Regions from separate parts of the Vibrio sp. 11986-1-5 genome, predicted to be linked through region 2. Evidence: predicted binding sites of a transcription regulator. Region 2 holds the regulator's gene; the other holds the start of a gene.
The links. The regulator CRP, encoded in region 2, controls carbon source genes, mostly activating them, when cyclic AMP is high. The targets are predictions, from matches to a motif close to TGTGANNNNNNTCACA.

Region 1: AACS00_RS11505 (glycogen/starch/alpha-glucan phosphorylase) is a predicted target of CRP. The motif match lies at 1,996-2,011, and genes of this name have one in related genera.

The regions. Positions count from the first base shown of each region.
Region 1 is NZ_CAWNVW010000044.1:329,457-334,976, reverse strand. Features, by position in the region: gene malT (HTH-type transcriptional regulator MalT) at 1-1,693, opposite strand, end outside; gene AACS00_RS11505 (glycogen/starch/alpha-glucan phosphorylase) at 2,187-4,640, shown strand; gene malQ (4-alpha-glucanotransferase) at 4,739-5,520, shown strand, end outside.
Region 2 is NZ_CAWNVW010000051.1:97,293-102,812, forward strand. Features, by position in the region: gene AACS00_RS13465 (TIGR02444 family protein) at 1-205, shown strand, start outside; gene AACS00_RS13470 (hydrolase) at 231-1,199, shown strand; gene AACS00_RS13475 (YheU family protein) at 1,270-1,479, shown strand; gene AACS00_RS13480 (phosphoribulokinase) at 1,575-2,444, shown strand; gene crp (cAMP-activated global transcriptional regulator CRP) at 2,736-3,368, shown strand; gene AACS00_RS13490 (DUF1338 domain-containing protein) at 3,466-4,260, opposite strand; gene astD (succinylglutamate-semialdehyde dehydrogenase) at 4,352-5,520, opposite strand, start outside.

The DNA.
Region 1 (5,520 bases), on a different contig from region 2:
GCTGCTCTTCCACCAGCTTGAAGGCGTTATCTTGCACTTCGAAAGCCGCTTGTACGTAGCCTTGGGCAATTAAGATTTCGCTCTGTTGTAATAAGGCCCAGAGCGCTTGATGGTAGACTTGATATTGCCGCGCCAGTTTTTCGGTTTGTTGCATCATTGATAGCGCACGACTGAGGTGACCAAGAACGTGGTTCACTTCTCCGACAACCGATGTAGCAACAATGCGGCTTCGATACACGGTGCTGTCTAATTGGCTTAATGCCAGTTCAGCGAGGGTTAAGGCTTTCTCGGGCTCATTTTTGTTGATTGCGACTTGAGCCAATAGCGCATTAAACTCACCTTGCTGTTTACTACTGAGTTCGACGTTCAGTGCTTGCATCTCTTTTTCTGCCTGCTCAAGCATTGCCCCCACGGTATCGTAGCGATGTTGGCTTTGTGCCAACCAAGCTTGCAGTAAACAGAGTTTTGGTTCTTTATAAAGCTGTTGTGGCGCGAGGAGATTAATCGCCGACTCAAGGACATTAAGCTCACCTTGGTTGAACATTTTCCAACCATGTTGAGTCAAAATACTCGCTAAAAGATCGGTATCCTGCGCTAAGTTAGCATGACGTAAGGCTTGATGTGGGGTAGAGGCTTCAAGCCAAGCGCGCGCGGCGGAGCGATGTAATTCTTGCTCTTGCTGAGGGATCCGAGCCATCCGTTGATGGGCGAGAAATTCAGCGAACAAATTATGAAAGCGATACCAGTTGTGCTCACCTTCTAATGGATAGATAAACAGACCATAGCGATTGAGCGATTCAATCATACTTAGGGCATCGTCTCGTTGTGTTAAGGCGCTGACTAAGCTGTCGTTAAAGTGATCCAATACTGAACACTGCATCAGAAAGTGACGTGTTTCTTTATCAAGTAAATCAAACACTTCTTCGACTAAATAGTCCCATAAATGGGCATGGTTAAAATGAGCGACCGATTCAACGGATTGGGCTAAGGTGCGCTTTTGATGTTGTGCTTGCAAAGCGATGAGTTGTAATGCTGAAGGCCAACCTTCAACATAATTACGCAAGTTGAGAGCGGTGACATCATCAATACCTTCTACAACACGCTGATTGAAAAAACGCGTGGTCTCTTCAGTATCAAACGCCAGCAACTCATTACCTATCTCTATCATTAAATCACGTACACGCAGATTGGCAGTGCCCAGTGGCGGTGTCATACGGCTCGTGACGACTAAGGTGAGATTATCGGGCATATGTTTTAGGAAAAAGCGCATCGCTTCGTGAATCTCATCATCACTGATCAGATGATAATCATCCAGCACGACAAAGCACTCTTGATCAAACTGAGAAATCTCAGCAAAAACTTCGCTGAACAGTGAATGGGGCGATGAAAATTGGCGTCGTTCTGCCAATTTTTGTGCATTGGGGCAGCTTTGTTGAGTCGCTTTATTCATCGCTTGCAGTAAGTAATTCATGAAGCGAAAAGGATCATTATCACTTTCATCAATACTGTACCAGCCGACATTCGGCTTATCGGCAAGCCATTGTGCGGCCATAGTTGTTTTGCCATAACCCGCAGGTGAGCGGAAAAGGACCAGTTTATAACAGGGGGCCTTTTGTAGGAGTTCTAAAACGCGCGGACGGACAATCGCGTTGTGCAGCCGTCCTGGGCGAGTTAATTTCGATGGAATCCACATGATATTTGTCCCGTCATCGTTAATGACAGGGATGTTACTGGAACTTGCCGCAGACTGTTATTGATCCCAGACGACTTTCTTGCCAGATTCACAGTTCTTCACTAACTACGCCCAAATTATGTGACATCTATCACCTATTGCTGGTTTTGAATAGCGTGATATTACTGTTTTGCATACGAGATTCACTGCAAATTAAGCAACAAAAAATAAACTCATGTGATCGTTGTTGCATTTTGAGTAAATGTTTATCTGGCTGACCGAGTTTTGTAAAACGGGAACACTATGCTGATTAAACGCGTTGCTGTGATCGTTATCACTCATCGTTTGTTTCTCTGTTTGATCGATGAGAGACAGATCACCTCTACGAGGCTGTCGGTGTATCTACGCCCTTGCTTCTCATCCTAATTTGCCATTTCGGTGGGAGGATGTTTTGCTGGAAGAGGCAATGCAGGATAGGCCACAGATGGATTAAACCGAAAAGTGAGATTTCTCAATGAAACCTACGCAACAGAAAACTTTTGATAAAGCGCTATTTCAAGCAAACGTTAAACGCCACCTTACCGCTACCTATGCGACAACGATTGAACACGCTTCTAGCCGAGTATGGTATTTAGCAATGGGTCAAGCACTAGCGGAATTGACCACGTTTGATCTACTTGAAACAGAGCAAGACCCACGCATCGTTAACGCGAAAAGTGTTAACTACCTTTCACTTGAATTCTTAATTGGGCGATTAACAGGCAATAACCTGATCAGCATGGGCTTGTATGAGCAGGTTGGCCAAGCAATGAGTGAACTTGGACAGAACCTGACTGATTTATTAGAAGAAGAACGCGATCCTTCATTAGGTAATGGCGGTTTAGGTCGTTTAGCCGCTTGTTTTATGGACTCGTGTGCTGCGCAAGAGTATCCAACAGTTGGCTATGGTTTGCATTATGAGTACGGTTTGTTTAAACAATCGTTTGAGGATGGACATCAAAAAGAAGCGCCAGATGCTTGGTGTGGAATTGAGGGCTATCCATGGGAAGTCGCTCGTCCTGACATTAAACAAGAAATTGGCTTTTATGGTCATGTCGAAGTCTACCATGATCAAGGTAAAGAGAAGCGCCGCTGGGTACCGGGCATGTTGGTACAAGCGATGCCGTGGGATCTGCCTATTGTGGGTTACCAGAGTGAGACCGTTTACCCGTTGCGTCTTTGGGAGTGCCGTGCCATTGCTCCTTTCTCATTAGAGAGCTTTAATAATGGTAACTACTTTGAAGCTCAGCACGCGTTGATTGATGCGGGCAATATCACTAAAGTGCTTTATCCCAATGACAACCATGAAAAAGGCAAAACGCTACGTTTGATGCAACAATATTTCCACAGTGCAGCTTCTGTGCGTGATATTTTGCGTCGCCATCAAGCAGCGGGTTTCTCGCTACAAGACCTACCAAAATATGAAACCATTCAGTTAAATGATACCCATCCAACCATCGCCATTCCTGAATTAATGCGCATTCTTATTGATGAGCATGATTTGACTTGGGAAGCGGCATGGGACATCAGCTCAAAAACGTTTGCTTATACCAACCATACGTTATTACCCGAAGCCTTAGAAACGTGGAGTGAATCGTTAATCCAACGCTTGTTGCCTCGTCATATGGAGATCATTTATGAGATCAACCATCGCTTTTTGCAAGAAGTTCGTGCTAAGTGGCCTGGTGATGTAACCAAACAGCAAAAATTATCGATCATTCAAGAAGGTTTTCATCGCATGGTGCGTATGGCTAATCTGTGTGTTGTCGGGTCTTATGCCGTCAACGGCGTGGCCGCCTTACACTCTGCGTTAGTACAACGGGATCTCTTCCCCGAGTTCGTTGAGCTTTACCCTGGTAAGATCCAAAACGTGACGAATGGGGTAACTCCTCGCCGCTGGTTAAAATTCTGTAATCCGGGATTAACCGCATTGATTACTGAGAAGATCGGTGATCAATGGCCAGCAGATTTGGATCAACTCAAAGACATTGCCAAGTATGCCGATGATAAAGCGTTCCAAAAGCAGTTTATGGCCGTTAAGAAAGCCAATAAACAACGTTTGGCTGACTGGGTAAGCGACAATATGGGTATTGAGCTTGATACTAACGCTATCTTTGATGTCCAGATCAAACGTTTACACGAATACAAACGTCAGCATCTGAATATGTTGCACATTCTTTCGCTGTATCATCGTTTATTGAACGATCCAAAATTTGATATGCAGCCACGCGTGGTGTTCTTTGCCGCGAAAGCGGCGCCGGGCTATCACCTTGCTAAAGAAATTATTTATGCGCTGAACAAGATTGCGGAGAAAGTGAATAACGATCCTCGTGTGAATCACAAACTGAAAGTGGTGTTTATTCCCGATTATCGCGTCAGCATGGCGGAAATCATTATTCCGGCAGCGGATGTGTCTGAGCAAATCTCTACCGCGGGTAAAGAAGCATCAGGTACCGGTAATATGAAAATGGCACTGAATGGTGCGCTCACCATAGGCACAATGGATGGCGCAAACGTAGAAATTCGTGAAGAAGTTGGTGATGAGAATATCTACATCTTTGGTTTGGATGTCGATGGCGTTGAATCGTTGAAAGCACGAGGCTACAACCCTTACGACTATTATCAAGCCGATCCATTGTTGAAAGCATCGATGGATTTACTGCTGGGTGAGGAATTTACTCCTGGTGCTCCGGGGCAATTGCGCGCGACCTACGACAGTTTACTCGATGGCGGAGACCCTTACCTCGTACTTGCTGATTTTGCTTCTTACATTCAAGCGCATGAAGCGATGGACAAGCAATATCGCGATCAAGCTGGCTGGGCGAAAAAAGCCATTTTGAATACTGCGTTGGTGGGTAAGTTCAGCTCGGACCGTAGTATCCGAGACTATGTGAATAATATTTGGAAACTAAAAGCGGTTAAGCGTTAATTAACCGACTATCCAGCCAAGACATTGCTTGGCTGGATAACCCTTTTTATACACCCTACATGATTTTTGAGGGGTAAGTAGTCCCTTCGGAGAAAGCGATGAAAGAACATAATGCATTAAAACAAGTCGCAGAGATGGCAAGAATTGCCGATAGCTATGTCAGCGCTTGGGGAGACGAGGCTACCGTTTCAGACGACACTATCCGTCGTCTTTTGGCGTCTTTGGGGTACGATACAACCAATGATCAAACGTTATTAGCGTCAGCTCAGAAAAAACATAAAAAAGAAGTCTTGGATCCTGTATTGGTGATCTCAGAGGGTGATGCCATTGAGGTTCCGCTGTACCTAGGCGTCAGTGCTCGGGAAAGCGAATTTAATTGGCGGATAGAAACTGAGCAGGGAGAAGTACTTGAAGGCTATCTTCAATCACAAATAGTTCGTGATGAACGTGCAGAGGGTGGCCCTTTAGTGTTTGCGTTGCCAAGCGGTTTGGCGTGGGGATATCACACTTTATTGGTTACTCGTAAGCGGCGTAAAGCGCCGTACACAATGACGCTGATCATCGCGCCGCGAGCGTGCTATAAGCAACCAGCTTTGCTTCAAGGTAAAAAGCTCTGGGGACCAAGCATTCAACTTTATACCTTACGTACCCAACACAACTGGGGAATGGGTGATTTTGGCGATCTTAAACAGTTGGTGGCTGATATCGCTTCGCGTGGTGGTGATTTTGTAGGGTTAAACCCGATTCATTCGCTATTTCCGGCTAACCCTGAAGGGGCAAGCCCATATAGCCCTTCTTCACGTCGCTGGCTAAATATCCTGTATATCGATGTGAGCTCGGTACCTGAGTTTGCGCTCAGCGCTGAAGCTCAGCAACAAGT
Region 2 (5,520 bases):
GTCTCACCTATCAGAAACACTATACCGTGAAGCGCTACAGTTTGAATTACGGTTAGAAAAACAGCAGCAAGCAGAGCTGATCGCCTGCGTACAGGGGTTCCGATTATCCCCGACCAAAGACCTAGCGTTGACTGAGCGCTACTGTCGACAACTTGGCGCTGAGCATTTGATCTCTCTGTTCTCTACCTCGGTAAAACCAACATGATGATCATAAAGAATTGAGGTTTTTTATGTCGCCGTTTACTGCCGCGAATGGATTAACCAACCCACATTTACAAACTCTGCTACCGCGCTTAATTCGTCGAGCGGCTTGCTTTACGCCGGTTTGGCAAACTTTAACCACGCCAGATAACGATTTTCTTGATTTAGCATGGAGTGAGCCAGCTACCCCCGGTGTCGATAAGCCCATTTTTGTCTTATTTCACGGTTTAGAAGGCAGTTTTTATAGCCCTTATGCGAATGGTTTAATGGATGCGTTTGCTCGACATGGTTGGCTATCGGTGATGATGCATTTTCGAGGCTGCAGCGGAAAACCCAACCGCTTAGCTCGAGCTTACCATTCGGGTGAAACAGAAGACGCGCGTTTCGTACTTGAATACCTACGAGCACAATTCCCTCAGCGCACCATTATTGCGACTGGAGTCTCTTTAGGCGGTAATATGCTGGTCAACTATTTGGCGCGCTATCGGGATGATCCTATTGTCGATGCAGCCACCATCATTTCCGCACCACTGGATTTAGCAGCGTGTTCGCAACGTATTGAACAGGGCTTTTCAAAAATTTATCGCCGTTATTTACTCTCATCATTAAAAAATAATGCGTTAAAAAAAGCGCCATTGCTGCAAGATGAGCTAGGTTTAACCACGCAATGCATTCGTCAAGTAAGCAAGCTCTACCAATTTGATGATTTGATCACCGCACCGCTACACGGTTTTAAAGATGCTCAAGAATACTATCAACAATGCTCAGGCCTGATGAAATTAGGCGCGATTACTATCCCTACGCTGATCATTCATGCTGCCGATGATCCGTTTATGACTGAAGCAGTGATCCCGCGCGGCCCTTTAAACCCAGAGATTAACTACCAATTATTTGAACACGGTGGCCATGTTGGTTTTTTAACTGGCAGCTTAGGTCAACCTAGGTTCTGGCTTGAGCAGGCTTTGCCGAGTTACTACGTTGATTGGCGACAGAGATAAAAATTAGCGTCCTATTGCAGCGAAACATCGTAAAACAGAGATTATCAGTTCATAAAATCATGAGGTATTTATGATCGTTCCTTGGCAACATATCGCCAGTGACACTCTAGACAATTTAATTCGTGAGTTTGTCTTACGCGAAGGCACTGACTACGGTGAAAGTGAAATCAGCTTACAAGACAAAATCGATCAAGTCATCGCTCAACTGCGCAGTGGGCAAGCGATGATCGTCTATTCTGAGTTACACGAAACGATCGATATCAAAAGTACCGCACGCTGACGGCAAAAATCGGCGTTTTCTGCTGCGTTTTTTCCATGATATAGTGAAACCAGCCATGGGCTTTGCCCCTCAAGGATCAACAGACAAGGTATGTCATGTCAGCAAAACATCCCATTATTGCGGTCACCGGTTCATCAGGCGCTGGTACAACGACCACATCAGAAGCTTTCCGTAAAATGTTCAATATGATGAACATTAAACCCGCTTGGGTGGAAGGTGATAGCTTCCACCGCTTCACTCGTCCAGAAATGGATATTGAAATTCGTAAAGCAAGAGAACAAGGTCGACATATTAGCTACTTCGGTCCGCAAGCGAATGACTTCCCTGCTCTGCAAGATTTTTTCCGCCAATATGGCAAAACGGGCGCAGGACAAATCCGTCGTTATCTGCATACCTTTGACGAGGCCGTCCCCTATAATCAGATGCCCGGCACCTTCACACCTTGGCAGCAACTGCCTGATGATACCAATGTCTTATTTTATGAAGGCTTACATGGCGGTGTGGTCGACGGTGACATTAATGTCGCGCAACATGTCGATTTTTTAATTGGCATGGTTCCAATTGTCAATTTGGAATGGATCCAAAAATACGTGCGCGATACTCGTGATCGCGGCCATTCTCGTGAAGCAGTCATGGATTCTATCGTTCGCTCAATGGACGATTATCTGAATTACATTACCCCTCAGTTTTCGCGTACTCACATTAACTTTCAACGAGTGCCTACGGTCGACACCTCAAATCCTCTCAATGCGAAAGGCATCCCGAGTTTAGATGAAAGCTTTGTGGTGATCCGTTTACGCGGGATAAAGAATGTCGATTATCCCTATTTACTGGCAATGATTGATGGCTCGTTTATGTCGCGTCACAACACGATTGTGGTTCCTGGCGGCAAAATGGGCTTTGCTATGGAACTTATCGTGCAACCCTTACTCCAGCAATTAATTGAATCCGGAAAAATTGGTTGAGATTGCCTTATCTTGACCTGATGAGTAAGAAATTCGCATAATCGGTCAGGCTACGGTCTTATTAACACGATTACTTTTCATACCGTGATCATGTGCACGTTTTTGCGTAAAATATCCATGGTTTGATACGATTAAAATCAAGAAATCGCGTTCGAAAAAGGATACTATTCCTTACCGAACACAAGATAGCTTGCAGCCATTAGGAAGTCCTCTTATTCTAGTTAATCCATTAAGGCTTCGCTAAAATATACGGACAGCAGCGAGCGTACCCTGCAGAGGAAGTGAGATATTATGGTTCTAGGTAAACCTCAAACCGACCCAACACTAGAGTGGTTCCTTTCACATTGTCATATTCATAAGTACCCTTCAAAAAGCACGCTGATCCATGCGGGCGAAAAAGCGGAAACCTTGTACTACATTGTTAAAGGTTCTGTTGCGGTACTGATTAAAGACGAAGAAGGTAAAGAGATGATTCTTTCTTACCTTAACCAAGGTGATTTCATCGGCGAGCTTGGTCTGTTCGAAGAAGATCAAGAGCGTACCGCTTGGGTTCGAGCTAAATCCCCTTGTGAAGTCGCGGAAATTTCTTTTAAGAAGTTCCGTCAATTGATTCAAGTTAACCCCGATATCCTGATGCGTCTATCAGGGCAAATGGCTCGTCGCCTACAAGTGACCAGCCAAAAAGTCGGTGATTTGGCGTTCCTTGATGTGACTGGTCGTATTGCACAAACTCTACTAAACCTAGCAAAACAACCCGATGCAATGACTCACCCTGATGGGATGCAAATCAAAATCACTCGTCAAGAAATTGGTCAAATCGTTGGTTGTTCTCGTGAAACCGTTGGTCGGATTCTGAAAATGCTTGAAGAGCAAAATCTGATATCCGCACACGGTAAAACCATCGTGGTCTACGGCACTCGTTAACCTCTGGTTTAACATGCTTAAAGCCTGAATAAGCTACTTTAGTTCACCTAAAGTAGCTTTTTTGTTGTTCATTGTTGGCTACCCATTCCGTTTTTTACTAACGAAGATCGGTGCTTTCAAAGATTTTATCTGCTGAAGCTGCCACAAAGCCGCTATACAATTGACCGTTCGCCATTGGATAACGTTTAGCGAACTCATAAAAACCACCGGGGATCACTTCAACACCGTCGTTAAACGAGACTGGCACCTTATCAGCCATGGTCGAGGACTGTTCTAGTAACACTTCTGGTGTGCCCTTCACTTCACCGCCATTTTCATTGATAGTAAAGCCCGCCTGACGCAGATGATCATTGACCGCTTTCACTTCATTAAATGCCTTGAGCTGATTAACACTCACCGTAAAGTGATTGGCACCATAACCATGGGCGGCTAACCACGCCGCATACTCGCTTTCTTTGGCTAAGATTTGATAATCCACAAACGAGAGATCCCATAGACGGCCAGCATAAAGAAAGTCGACATCATCAAGGCGAGTCGTCTCGACTTGAGCCACTAACTTAGCCACGATCGATTGTAACTCTGCTGAGCACTCTTCGACCTTTAATTCACTAATAAATACCTTAGGTTGCTTAGGATCAGGATGCTCATAATGCTTCGCCACCAGCTTTTTGCTTTCAAACAGATAATCACCACAAGCAACGTAGCCTAAGGCCAGAAACGGCTTGGCCAAAGTCTCTATACCCAGTGGTGCTATATTAAAGGTTCGTAAAGCAATGTGGTCATTGATCAGTGCTTCGTCTTCCTGGAGCAAATGATGGACTTTTTCTGCCGCAGGGCAAAGACGCTGAATATAGTCATTCCATAAACATTGAAAAAGCGCACTTGGCGTCATGACGCCTCCTTGTCAGTGGGTGGATAACGCCTCTCGCGATAGAGACGTTATAGGTTAAACATTATCGACACGCTTTAGCTGTGTTGACGATTTAAGGCAAAACAACCCCTGGTGATAGTGTCGCGGGTAATTCTGTCGTTTGCCCTTCCATCGACGCCATTGGGTAAGCACAGTAATCCGCGGCGTAAAACGCGCTGGGACGCAAGTTACCTGACGCACCCGGCCCACCAAAGGGAGCATCGCCACTGGCTCCGGTAAGTTGACGGTTACGGTTAACGATGCCAGCGCGAATATGATCAATAAAATATCGCCACTCTTGATCGTCGGTCGACACTAACCCTGCTGATAGACCAAAGCGCGTATTATTAGCCAGCGCTACAGCTTGAGGCAGTGTTTGATAACGAATGACTTGCAATAATGGGCCGAAATATTCTTCATCAGGTAAATCATTAATCGCAGTGACATCAATAATCCCTGGTGTGACGAACGCCGCTTGTTGAGCCTTCGCTGTTAATAAACATTTTCCGCCTAACGCTTGTAAATTCGCTTGTGCCGTCAAAATAAACTCAGCGGCGGCACGTGAAATCTGTGGCCCCATAAAGGGGGCAGGATCAGCAAAAGGCTGATCAATGCGCAGCCGCTCGGTCGCTTTTAGCAGTTTATCGAGCAGCTGATCGCCTTTTTCCCCTTCAGGTAAATAAAGGCGACGAGCACAAGTACAGCGTTGTCCTGCACTAATAAACGCTGACTGAATAATGGTGTATACCGCCGCATCAATATCGCCATAATGCTCAGAAATCACCATCGGATTATTGCCGCCCATCTCCAGTGCTAACATTTTATCGGGTTGACCGGCAAACTGACGATGTAAGAGGTGACCAGTATTGGCACTACCAGTAAAGAGCAAGCCATCAATATTTTTTGATTGCGCGAGCGCAATGCCCGTTTCTTTCGCACCTTGCACTAGGTTAAGCACACCATCGGGCAATCCCGCCGCTTGCCACAATTGCATCGCTAGCTCACCAGTCCATGGGGTTTGCTCAGAAGGTTTAAACACCACTGTATTACCAGCCAGTAAAGCAGGAACAATGTGTCCATTGGGCAAATGAGCAGGAAAATTATACGGACCAAATACCGCCATTACGCCAAGAGGACGATGCCGCAATACAATCGTATTGCCTGCCACCTCACGTTGCTGCTGCCCAGTACGCTCATGATAAGCACGAATAGAAATCGCAATTTTACCAGCCATCGCCGCCG